DNA from 2 places in the Teichococcus aestuarii genome. Region 1 is predicted to be linked to the other one. Evidence: riboswitches for the same ligand, from Rfam matches in the RefSeq annotation. Region 1 holds a riboswitch; the other holds the start of a gene.
The links. A riboswitch is a leader RNA that binds a small molecule or an ion and turns the genes downstream of it on or off. The one in region 1 is predicted to bind cobalamin.

Region 1 (5,883 bases):
GATCATCGAGGCGATGACCACCATGGAGAGGGAGAGCATGATGGTCTGGTTGATGCCGGCCATGATCGAGGGCAGGGCGTTCGGGATCTGCACCTTCAGCAGCAGCTGCGCGGGGGTGCAGCCGAAGGCGAGCCCGGCCTCGATGAACTCGGCATGCACCTGGCGGATGCCGAGGTTGGTCAGCCGCACCACCGGCGGCATGGCGAAGATGACGGTGGCGATGGTGCCCGGCACGGCGCCGAGGCCGAAGAACATGGCGGCCGGGATCAGGTAGACGAAGGCCGGCATGGTCTGCATCAGGTCGAGCGCCGGGCGCGCCACCATCTGCACCGCATTGCTGCGCGCCATGGCGATGCCGAGCGGCACGCCGAGCGCGATGGCGATGAGCGTGGCGGCGAGGACGAGGGAGAGCGTCTCCATCATCCGCTCCCACAGCCCCATGCCGCCGATCAGCAGCAGGGCCGCGATGGCGAAGAGGGCGAACTTCCAGCCCACCCGCCACAGCGCCAGCAGCGCGATGGCGATGACGGCCACCGGCAGCGGCAGGCCGGTCAACCCGTCGCGGATGCCGTCGGTGACGAAGCCGATGCCGGCGGCGATGCCGTCCAGCGCCGGCGTGAAATGGTCGAGCACATAGTTGACGACGGCATCGGCGCCGTCACCGATGCCAAGGTCGAGATCCTGCATGGGGTGCGGTCCTCAGTTGCCGGAGCGGTCGAGCGACATCAGCAGGGCGGACTTGCTGATCGAGCCGACATAGCGGCGCTCGGCATCCACCACCGGCACGGGGTGCGGGCTCTGCGCCACGCGGCCCATCACGTCGGAGAGGGTGTCGGCGGCGTCGATCGGCTGCACATCGGCCAGGAAGGCGCGGTGGTAGGGGTCTGCCTCGCCGCTGCGCGCGGCGCGGGAGAGCGATTCGGCGCTGACCATGCCGTGGTACTTCTTGTCCCGCCCGACGACGATGGCGAAGTCCCGGTCGTGCCGGCGCATCCGCTCCAGCGCGGCGGGGATGGCCATGCCGCGGCGCTCGATCAGCGTCACCTGCGTCTCGCGGGCGATGTCGCCGGCGCGGAACACCTGGCTGACATCGACGTTGCGGAAGAAGGAGCGGACATAGTCGTTGGCCGGCTTCGTCACGATCTCGTCCGGCGTGCCCACCTGCACCACCACGCCGTGCTGCATGATGGCGATGCGGTCGCCGATGCGCATGGCCTCGTCGAGGTCGTGGCTGACGAAGATGATGGTGCGGCTCTGCTCGGATTGCAGGCGCAGCAGCTCGTCCTGCATCTCGGTACGGATCAGCGGGTCGAGGGCGGAGAAGGCCTCGTCCATCAGCAGCACGGTGGGCTCGCTCGCCAGGGCGCGGGCGAGGCCGACGCGCTGCTTCATGCCGCCCGAGAGCTGGTCCGGCCGGCTCTGCGCATAGGCGTCGAGGCCCACGCCGCGCAACGCGGCCATCGCCTTGGCATGGCGCTCAGCCTCGGCCACGCCGGCCACTTCCAGGCCGAAGGCGGCGTTGTCCAGCACGGTGCGGTTGGGCAGCAGGGCGAAGGACTGGAACACCATGCTCATGTCGCGCCGGCGCAGCTCGATCAGCTCGCGCTTCGACATGCGGGTGATGTCCTGGCCCTCGACCAGGATCGCGCCGGCGGAGGGCTCGATCAGCCGGTTGATCAGCCGCAGCAGGGTGGACTTGCCGGAGCCCGAGAGGCCCATGATGACGAAGATCTCGCCGGCATGGATGTCGAAGCTGGCATCGTTGACGCCGACCGTGCAGCCGGTCTCGGCGTGGATCTCATCCTTCGTGCGGCCCTCGCGGACCATCCGGATGGCGTCGTCCGGCTGGTCGCCGAACACCTTGAAGACGTTGCGAAGCGCGATCTTCACCGGCGGCGGGGCGTCGTCGCCCGGCCGGGTGGGGGTTTCTGTTTCCATGCGTCCTCGTGGTCTGCCGTCCGCCGGGCGGTCGGCATCACCTCCATGGGGTGGGTCGGAAGGCGGGGCCTGAACGGACCGGCAGCCCGAACAGGCCGAAAGGGGTCCAAGGCCATCCGGCCCGCCCCAAAAAAGACACATTGCTGTGCCGCCGCCTCATAGGTTGCAGAGGCTTTAAACGAGCCGGCTGAAATTGTCCAGCCCAAAGGCAAAATCATCCTGCCCGCGGTCTTCCCCTGGAACAATCAAGAGACCGGGAGCCACGAGAATATGCCGGCAGGAGGCACGGATATTTCATGAGAAAATAAAACAACGCGCTTTCTATTGCTCCCTTCGATGCGAGCCCGGACTCATATTGTATTCACCATGCCCATCGGTATGGTTCAAAGAACCGAAAACATCCCGGCAAGTAGCCTGCAAGCTGCGGCGGGAGCGAGAGAGGGTTTGACTCCCGGCCCCGCCGCCGCCTACCAAACCGGCGATGGTCCTTCCGTCCGCGGAAGGTGAAAAGGGAATGCGGTGACGGGCGGCAGCGCCCCAGGCCGCGGCTGCCCCCGCAACTGTAGGCGGAGAGCGGATCGCCACCATGCCACTGGCGCCACGCGGCGCCGGGAAGGCCGGCGCTCCGTGCCTGATCCGCGAGCCAGGAGACCTGCCATCGCCATCGGATCGTGCCACCGGGCGGGGTGCCCCGGCGGGCGGCGATGTGCCCGGGCATCCACCCCCGGGCGCCTCGACCCGGCGCCGGAGACGGCACGGGCGGTCGGCACCTCATGCGCGCCAGGCACCCCCGGGTGCCACCTGTTCAGGGCTGAGGTCACGGATGCCGGATACCCCCCTTCCCGCCAAGCCGGTGCTGCTGGTCTGCACCACCTGCCGCGCCGGGCGCACGCTAGAGGAAGGCGAGACGCCCCCCGGCCGCCACCTGCTCGCGGCGCTGGAACAGGCGCTGGCCGCCCACCCGGCGCCGCCGGTGGAACTGCGCCCCGTCACCTGCCTCTCCGTCTGCCAGCAGGGCTGCGCCGCCGCGATGACGCAGCCGGGCAAGTGGAGCTATCTGCTCGGCCGCCTCTCCCCCGCCCTGGCCGCCGACCTGCTGGCCTATGGCGAGACCTATGCGGCGCACGCCACCGGCGCCGTGCTGCCCTCCCGCCGCCCGGATTCGCTGCGCAGCGTGGTGCTGGGCCGCCTCCCCTCGCTGACCGAGACCCCAAAGGAGAACGCCGCATGAGCGCGCTGGAAAAAGTGCCCGCCACCATCGTCACCGGCTTCCTCGGCGCGGGAAAGACCACGCTGCTGCGCCACCTGATGCAGCACGCCGATGGGCGCCGCATCGCCATCATCGTCAACGAGTTCGGCAGCCTCGGCGTCGATGGCGAGACGCTGAAGGATTGCGGCATCCCCGGCTGCGAGGCGGAGAACATCGTCGAGCTCGCCAATGGCTGCCTCTGCTGCACCGTGGCGGACGATTTCATCCCCACCATCGAGGCGCTGCTCGGCCGCGCCAACCCGCCCGAGCACATCCTGATCGAGACCTCCGGCCTCGCTTTGCCCAAGCCGCTGATCAAGGCGTTCAACTGGCCTGCCATCCGCTCCCGCGTCACGGTCGATGGCGTGGTGACGGTGGTGGACGGCCCCGCCGCCGCCGAGGGCCGCTTCGCCGACGACCCGGAGGCCGTCGCCGCCCAGCGTGCCGCCGACCCCTCGCTCGACCACGACAACCCGCTCGCGGAAGTATTCGAGGACCAGCTCGCGAGCGCCGACATCGTCGTGCTCAACAAGGCCGACCTGCTGGACGAGGCGGCGCTGGCGCGGCTGCGCGCCGAGATCGCGCCGCACCTGCCGCGCGCGGTGAAGATGGTGCCCGCCCGCGAGGGCGCGCTCCCGCCCGACATTCTGCTCGGCCTCAACGCCGCCGCCGAGGACGACCTCGCCGCCCGCCCCTCGCACCACGACGCGGAGGATGGCGCGCATGAGCACGACGATTTCGAGAGTTTTGTTCTTGTCCTGCCGGAATACGACTCGGCCGACGAACTTCTGCACCGCCTTCCAGAGATCGCTGCGCGGCACGACATCCTGCGCATCAAGGGCTTCGTGCGGCTGAAGGGCAAGCCGATGCGGCTGGCGGTGCAGGGTGTCGGCCGCCGCTTCCGTCACCATTTCGACCAGGCCTGGAAGGATGACCGCGACGGGCATCTCGTTGTCATCGGGCAGGCGGGGATGGATCAGGAGGCCATCGCCAAGGCCATCCTGAAGTAAGAATCTTCTTTTTCTGAAGAAAAAGAAGCAAAAAGACTTTTCGAGTTTGGCGCGCCGCCAACTGACAAAAGTTTTTTGGTTCTTTTTTCCAAAAAAGAACGGAACTGATGCACCTCCTGGTCCGCGAGACACGCAGCCTGGACGAGACGGAGCAGGCCGAGGATCTCGGCCACGCCCCGGCCGACCTCGTGCTGCTCTCCTTCAGCGACAGCGACCTCGGCGCCGCCGCCATGGGCTGGTCGATGCTGGCGGAGCCGCGGCCCTCGCTGCGGCTGGCCAATCTCGGGCGGCTGCGCCATCCGCTCTCGGTGGATCTCTACGCGGAGGAGACGCTAGCGCGTTCGCGGGCCGTCGTCATCCGCCTGCTGGGCGGGCTGGAATACTGGCGCTACGGCGCCGAGGAAGTCGCCGCCCTCTGCCGGCGCGAGGGCATCCCCCTCGCCCTCCTCCCCGGCTGCGGGCGGGACGACGCGAAGCTCGCCGCCCTCTCCACCATGCCACCCGCCCTCCATGCGCGGCTGGATGCGCTGCTGCTGGCCGGCGGGCCGGAGAACCTGGCCGCCGCGCTGCGCCTCGCTGGCCATGCCGCGGGCCTCGGCGCGGATGACGGCGCCGCCCCGCTTCCCCTGCCGCCGGCCGGCGAGCACCCGCTCGGCCTGGAGGAGAACGACCCCCAGGCCGTCATCGTCTTCTACCGCTCGCATCTCGTCTCGGGCGACATCGCGCCGATGCTGGCGCTCGCCGCCGCCTTGCGGGAACGTGGCCTGCGCGTGCGCGGCCTCTACGCCGCCAGCCTGAAAGAGCCCGCCTCCGCCGCGCTGGTGCAGGAGCGCCTGGCGGCATGGCGCCCCGCCGTGGTGCTGAACGCCACCGCCTTCTCCGCCCGGCAGGATGGCGCCTCGCCGCTGGAAGCCGCCGGCGCGCCCGTGCTGCAACTCATCCTCTCCGGCGCCGCGCGCGAGCTCTGGGCCGCATCGTCGCGCGGCCTGTCGCAGAGCGACCTCGCCATGCAGGTGGTGCTGCCGGAGCTGGATGGCCGCCTGCTCACCGCCGCCATCGGCTTCAAGGCGGAGGCCCCGCCTTTGCCGGGACTGGAGCAGTCCCGCACCCTGCTGGCGCCGGACGCGGCGGGCATCGCCCTCGCCGCCGAGCGCGCCCTGGGCTGGGCGCGCCTCGCCGCCACGCCGCGCGCGGCGCGCCGCGTGGCGGTGCTGCTCTCGGACTATCCGGCGGTGGGCGGGCAGGCGGGGCACGCGGTGGGGCTCGATTCCTTTGCCAGCCTCGCCGCTTTGCTCGAGGATCTTTCCGCCTCCGGCTACACGCTGGGCGAGGAACGGCCCGATGCCGAAGCCCTGGCGCGGGCGCTGACGCGCGGCGAGGCCGCCCCGCTCGTCACCCTGGCCGAGTATCGCGCCGCCCTCGCCACCCTGCCCGCCGAACTGGCGGAACAGATTACCGCCGCCTGGGGCGACCCGGCGGAGGACCCCGCCTGCCGGGAGGGCGCCTTCCGCTTCCGCCATCTCCGCCTCGGCAACCTCCTGCTGGCGGTGCAGCCGGATCGTGGCGGCGCGCTGGACCGTTCCGCCGCCTATCACGACCCGGACACGCCGCCGCGCCACGCCTATGCCGCCTTCTACCTCGCGCTGCGGGGCCGGGCGGAGGCGCTGGTGCATCTCGGCACCCATG
Region 2 (5,883 bases), on a different contig from region 1:
GAGCGGCCGAAGCGGCCACGCGCCAGATCGGCCAGCCAGGCGCCGTATTGCAGCAGCACCGGCCGGTCCAGCCCCGCCTCCGCGCGCAGTGCCTCGACCATCGCGGCGCTCACCCGGTCCTCGCCGAAGCGGGCGGCCGCAACGCGCAGGGCGAGGTCGCCCGGCAGCGCCTGCAGCGCGGCGAAGCAGAGCGTCGCCACCACCAGCGCCACCAGCCCCGCCTGCGCCAGCCGGGCGGCCAGCAGGCGGGCGAGGCTCAGGCCCACCGCAGCCCGGCCGCGCCGTAATCCTGCTCGAACGGGTCCAGCACCACCGAGGACAGCGCCACGCGCGGCGAGACCGCCACATTGTGCTCGAACCAGGAGACCGGGATGACGGGCAGCTCGGATTGCAGGATGGCGGCGATGCGCCGGCGCAGCGGCGCGCGCTCCGCCTCCGCGAAGCTGCCGAGATAGGCGCGGGTGAGGTCCAGCATCTCGGGGTTGTCGAAGCCGGGGGAGGACCAGAGCTGCCGGTCGCCGGTGAAGTCGGGGATGATGGTGCCGATCGGGTCCGGCACGTTCACATAGGTGCGGGCCAGCAGGCTGCATTCCATCGAGCCGTCGCGGATGGCGCCGGGCAGCGCGCCGGAGGGGCCGGGCCGCACCGTGATCTCGGCCCCCACGGCGCGCCACTGGGCCTGGATGGCCTGCGCCATCACCGGGATCTCCGGGCGGTTGGAGGGCACCATCATCGCGGCCGCCAGGCGCTGGCCGTCCTTGTGGCGGATGCCGTCGGCGCCTGGAGCCCAGCCGGCCTCGTCCAGCAGGCGGCGCGCCTCGGCCGGGTTCCGCCGCAGCGGCGGCAGATCCGGGTCGTGCCAGCCGGAGAGCACGGGGGGCAGGAGCTGGGTGGCGCTGCTGGCCGGATGGCGCAAAATGGCGGCGGCCAGCCCCTCGCGGTCGATGGCCAGCGAGAGGGCGCGGCGCACCCGGACATCGGCGAATGGCGGCCGGCGCAGATTCATGACGATCATGCGCGGGCGCGGGATGGTGGCACTGAGGATGCGCGCCCGGCCCGAGGCCTGGATGCGCTCCGCCGCCTGCGGCAGCAGGGTGAAGGCGATATCCGCCTCGCCGGCCTCGGCCAGCCGGGCGCGGGTCTCGCCCAGCGGCACGGCGCTGTAGGCCAGGCGCCGCACCGCTGGCGGCGCGCCCCAGTATTCCGGGAAGGCCTCGGCCTCGATGCCGCGGATGCCGTCCAGCGCCGTCACGCGGAAGGGGCCGGTGGCCACCGGGCGCTGCGGCCGGCCCTCCGCGTCATAGGCGGACGGGGCAAGGATGATGCCGGCATAGTCGGTCAGGCAGCCGGGCAGGGGGGCGAAGGGCGTCTCGGTGCGGAACACCACCTCCCGCTCGCCCTCGGCCCAGAGCGCCGCCAGCGGAATGGCGGAAAGGCTCTCGGCCAGGGGCCGCACCCGCTCCAGCGTGCGCACCACGAGCGGCGCGGTGACGGGCGTGCCGTCATGGAAGCGCGCCTCGCGCAGGCGGAAGCGCCAGGTCAGCCGGTCTGGCTCCACCGACCAGCTCTCGGCCAGCAGGCCGCGCAGCGTGCCGTCAGGGCGCACGCCCACCAGTGTCTCGGCGATGCCGAGGCGGCGCAGTACATAGCCGGTCTCCACCGGGTCGGGGCTGCTGAACTCCCAGGGAGAGACCACGCGCAGAACCGCCGCCTCGGCGCGCAGCGGGCGGGCGAGCAGCAGGGCGGGGGCGGCCAGCATCAGGCGGCGCGGCAGGCCGGGGGCGGGGCGGGCAGGCGCCAGGATCGGGGCGCGAAGGCCCGGCAGGTCGGTCATCATCGTCTCCTGCACCGGGGAATCCCGCCCGGCGATGTGGGGAAAAGGCCTCGGCGGCAGGTCTCCTGGCTCGCGGCCCGGCGGGGTGGCCTGCGCCCCCCGCCCTCCGGTGCCCCGCCTTCCCGGGCCTGCTGGCCCAGTGGCGCGCCCCCCTGGCGGAGGGCTGGCGGGCGCCGGAATGCCGCCTACAGTTGCGGGATCAGCCACCGACTTGCCCCCGGATCGGCTCCGGTGCGGGCGCACGGTGTTCCCTTTTCACCCGCTCGCGCGGGACCGTCGAAGCCTCAGCATAGGCAGGCGCGGCGGCGGCGGCAATTCGCCCGCCTGCATCCCGCAGCACGGAGGCCGCCGCCGCCTCGTGCGGCAGCGGCACGCCATGCGCCCGCCGGTAGGCGGCGGCGAACTCGGCCCGCTCCATCGCCTCGCACAGGTCGAGGTGCCGCAGCAGCCGCCGCTCCGCCCGCGCCGAGGAGCCGAGCTGGCGGCGGAACATGCGCCACAGCAGATGCGCGTTCACCGCCCAGGGGTCGTAGGCGTGTTCCTGCATCCGGCGGCGCACGGCGGGCGGCAGGGCGTCGAAGCAGGCCCACTCATCGCCGCGCCAGCGGCGCCAGCGGCCTTCACGGGCGGTGATGTCGTTGAGGGGGGGAGATGCCATATCCGGCGTTTATGTTATGGTATAACATAACGCAAGGGGGCAGGTGCGAGGCGGGGAGGGGCGCTGCCCTCCCCGTTCCCGTCAGGCCCGGGCGGCGGCCTCGCCGGCGGCGTGGCCGAGCGCCACGGCGGTCAGCAGGCCATTGCCGGAGAGATAGCCTTCGGCCCGGCTGCCGGAGACGCCGCAGGCGGCGCCGCCCGCCGCGTAGAGGTTGGGAAAGGGCGTGCCATCGGGGCGCAGCACGCGGGCGGCCTCGTCCACCACCAGCCCGCCCTGGGTGTGGAACAGCGCGCCCGTCACCCGCACGGCGCGGTAGGGCGGCACCAGCGGCGGCTGATGGGCGAAGCTGCGGCCGAAGCCATCCGTGGCGCCGGCCTGCTTGAGCGCCTCCACCTCTTCCAGCGTGGCGCGCAGCGCCGCCGCGGGCAGCTTCGTGGCGGCGGCGAGGGCGGCCACGTCCGGCGCGGACAGCACCACCCCCGCCGCCTCGGCCTGGCGGAAATCCTCGAACTGGCGGGCAATGCCGGCGATGCGCTCGTCGAACACGCTCCAGGCGATGCCCTCCGGCTGGCGCAGCACCACCGCCGCCTGCTCGGAATAGCCGTGGCTCTCGTCGGAGAAGCGGCGGCCCTCCAGGTTCACCTGCACGCCGCCCTGGGTGATGGTGGCCCAGGAGATCAGGATGCCGATGGGGTGGGCGACCGAGCCATGCCCCTGGTGGCCGGAGAGGTGCCGCGTGGCCGCCCCCAGCGCCTCACCCCAGAGCAGCGCCTCGCCCTGGTTGCCGGCATGACCGAAATACAGCGCGCCGGCCAGTTGCGGCACATGCTCGGCCACCAGCGCCGGATTGCCGCCATAGCCGTTGCAGGCCAGGATCAGCGCGCCGCAGCCGAGGCGCTCCCCGCTGCCATCCGGGCGGCGGAAGGCGATGCCATGGATGCGGCCTTCCGCATCGGCGTAGAGATCCGTCACCTGCGCCTCGCACAGGATTTCGGTGCCGGCGGCCTCGGCCGCCTCGCGCAGCCGGTTGACCAGTTCCTCGCCGGAGCGGCTGGGCAGGCCGTGCATGCGGCAGGCGGAATGGCCGGGGTAGCGGAAATCGGTGATGACCGAGAAATCCAGCCCGTGCCGGTCCGCCAGCCATTCCAGCACCGGGCCGATGCGGGTGGCGATGGCGCGCACCATCGCCGCATCCGGCTCGCCGCCGGCCTTGGCGAGGATGTCGGCGGCGAAGCGCTCCGGGCTGTCCGCCTCGCCCGCCGCCTGCTGCCAGCGCGTGCCGGGGGCGGGGATCAGCCCGGCGGAGAGGGCGGTGGAGCCGCGCGGCACCGGGTCGCGCTCCAGCACCAGCACCTCCTGCCCCGCCGCGCGCAGCGCCAGGGCGGCGGTGAGGCCGGCGGCGCCGGCGCCCACCACCACCACCGGCATCCGCACCTCGAAGCTGACGCCCTCGGCCGGAAGCACCCTCATGCCGCGCGCACCTCATCCAGCGCCGCGGCGATGCTGGCAACGCGGCAGACCGGCCGCAGCGCGGCGATGGCCGTGGCATGGGTCTCGGCGCCGAAGGCGGCGCAGCCATCCTCCAGCACGGTCACGTCCATGTCCCGCACATGCGCGTCCCGCACCGTGGAGGCGACGCCGCCATTGGTGACGATGCCGGCCACCAGCAGCCGCCGGATGCCCGCCTTGCGCAGCACCCATTCCAGCCGCGTCATGTAGAAGGCGGAATAGGCCAGCTTCTCCACCGAGAGATCGGCCGGCTGCAATTCGTCGACGAGCTGGTGGCCCCAGGCGCCGGGGCAGAAATCGCCCTTCCGCAGGAAGGGGCGCAGCGCCTTCAGGTGCGGCGAGATCATCGGCTCGCCGCCCTTGCCCGGCACCAGGGTGAACTGGGTGGAGACCACCCAGCCGCCCTTCGCGCGCAGCGCCTCGGCCAGCGGCTTCAGCTTGCCCGGCAAGGCGGCGATGGCGGGGTCGCCCTGGCCGCCGCGCGCATAGGCGCCCTCGGGGTGGATGAAGTCGTTCTGCAGATCGACGATCAGCAGGGCGGTCTCGCTGACCGGGACAGGCTCGTGGCTCATGCCGCGCGCTCCACGTCGCGGCTCATGCCGCGCGTTCCACAATGACGTTGCCGAGGCGATCGACCCGCGCCACCAGGCCGGGATCGACCACGGTGGTGGCGTCCGGCTGCTCCAGGATGGCCGGGCCGGGGATGGTGGCGCCCTCCGGCAGTTCCAGCCGGGCATAGATGGCGGTGTCGTGCCAGGCGCCGCCGAACCAGACGGGGCGGCTGCCGCGCCGCGCGCCCTCCACCGTGGCCTCCTTCTCCGGCGCCAGCAGGCCGAGGTCGAAGCGCGGCCGCCGGCCGATCGCCGCCGTGCGGAGATTGACGATGCGCACGCCGAGGCCGGGCAGCAGGCGGGAGAAGCTGGTCTGGTAGGCGCGCTCGAAGGCCTCGCGCACGATGGCGCGGGTCAGCCCCGTGCTGCCGCCCTGCACCGCGACCGGCAGCGGCACGGCGACGGTATGGGTCTGGCCGGCATAGTGCATGTCCAGCTCGAACACCGTGTCGATCCGCTCGACGGCGAGGCCGGCGGCCTCCACCACGGCGCGGGCGGCGGCGGCCTCCGCCACCATGCGGCGGTCGAGCGCCGCCTCGTCCATCGCCTCCAGCGTCAGGTTCACCGTCTGCACCTGGTCATGGCGGATGTCGGCGATGACGCAGCCCAGCGCCGAGGTGACGCCCGGGAAGCGCGGCACCAGCGCCGCCTTCAGCCCGACCTCGCGGATCAGCGCGCCCGTATGCAGCGCGCCGCCGCCGCCGAAGGGCACGACCGCGAAGCGCGACGGATCATGCCCCCGCTCGATGGAGACGAGCCGGATGGCACCCGCCATGCGCGCATTGGCGACCCGCAGGATGGCCTCCGCCGCCGCCATGGCATCGAGGCCGAGCGGCGCGCCCACATGCGCCAGGATGGCCGCCTTCGCCGCCTCCACATCCAGGCGCGCGAGCTTGCCGCCGATCGGCCGCTCGGCGTTGATGCGGCCGAGCACGACATTGGCATCCGTCAGCGTGGGCCGGGTGTTGCCCTGGCCGTAGCAGACCGGGCCGGGGCGGGAGCCGGCGCTCTCCGGCCCCACCTGCAGCAGCCCGCCGGCATCGACATGGGCAATGGAACCGCCGCCGGCGCCGATGGTGCTGATCTCGATCATCGGCGTACGGATGACCAGGCCGAAATCGATGGTGGTCTGCGCCGCCAGCGCCGTGCCGCCCCCCACCACCAGCGAGACGTCGAAGGAGGTGCCGCCGAGATCGCCGGTGATGACATCGGGGAAGCCGGCCTCGCGCGCGATGGCGGCGGCGGCGATGACACCCGCCGCCGGCCCCGAG

Region 2: another riboswitch for cobalamin. It lies ahead of ACFOY6_RS17790 (ABC transporter substrate-binding protein); the one in region 1 lies ahead of ACFOY6_RS01270 (DUF1636 family protein).

What each region holds. Positions count from the first base shown of each region.
Region 1 is NZ_JBHSCH010000002.1:1,854-7,736, forward strand. Features, by position in the region: gene ACFOY6_RS01260 (ABC transporter permease) at 1-687, opposite strand, end outside; gene proV (glycine betaine/L-proline ABC transporter ATP-binding protein ProV) at 700-1,938, opposite strand; cobalamin riboswitch at 2,404-2,612, shown strand; gene ACFOY6_RS01270 (DUF1636 family protein) at 2,762-3,169, shown strand; gene cobW (cobalamin biosynthesis protein CobW) at 3,166-4,197, shown strand; gene cobN (cobaltochelatase subunit CobN) at 4,305-5,883, shown strand, end outside.
Region 2 is NZ_JBHSCH010000052.1:26,684-32,566, reverse strand. Features, by position in the region: partial or broken gene ACFOY6_RS17795 (ABC transporter permease) at 1-266, opposite strand, end outside; gene ACFOY6_RS17790 (ABC transporter substrate-binding protein) at 257-1,834, opposite strand; cobalamin riboswitch at 1,873-2,127, opposite strand; partial or broken gene ACFOY6_RS17785 (DUF6525 family protein) at 2,259-2,492, opposite strand; gene ACFOY6_RS17780 (FAD-dependent oxidoreductase) at 2,574-3,962, opposite strand; gene ACFOY6_RS17775 (cysteine hydrolase) at 3,959-4,573, opposite strand; gene ACFOY6_RS17770 (hydantoinase/oxoprolinase family protein) at 4,596-5,883, opposite strand, start outside.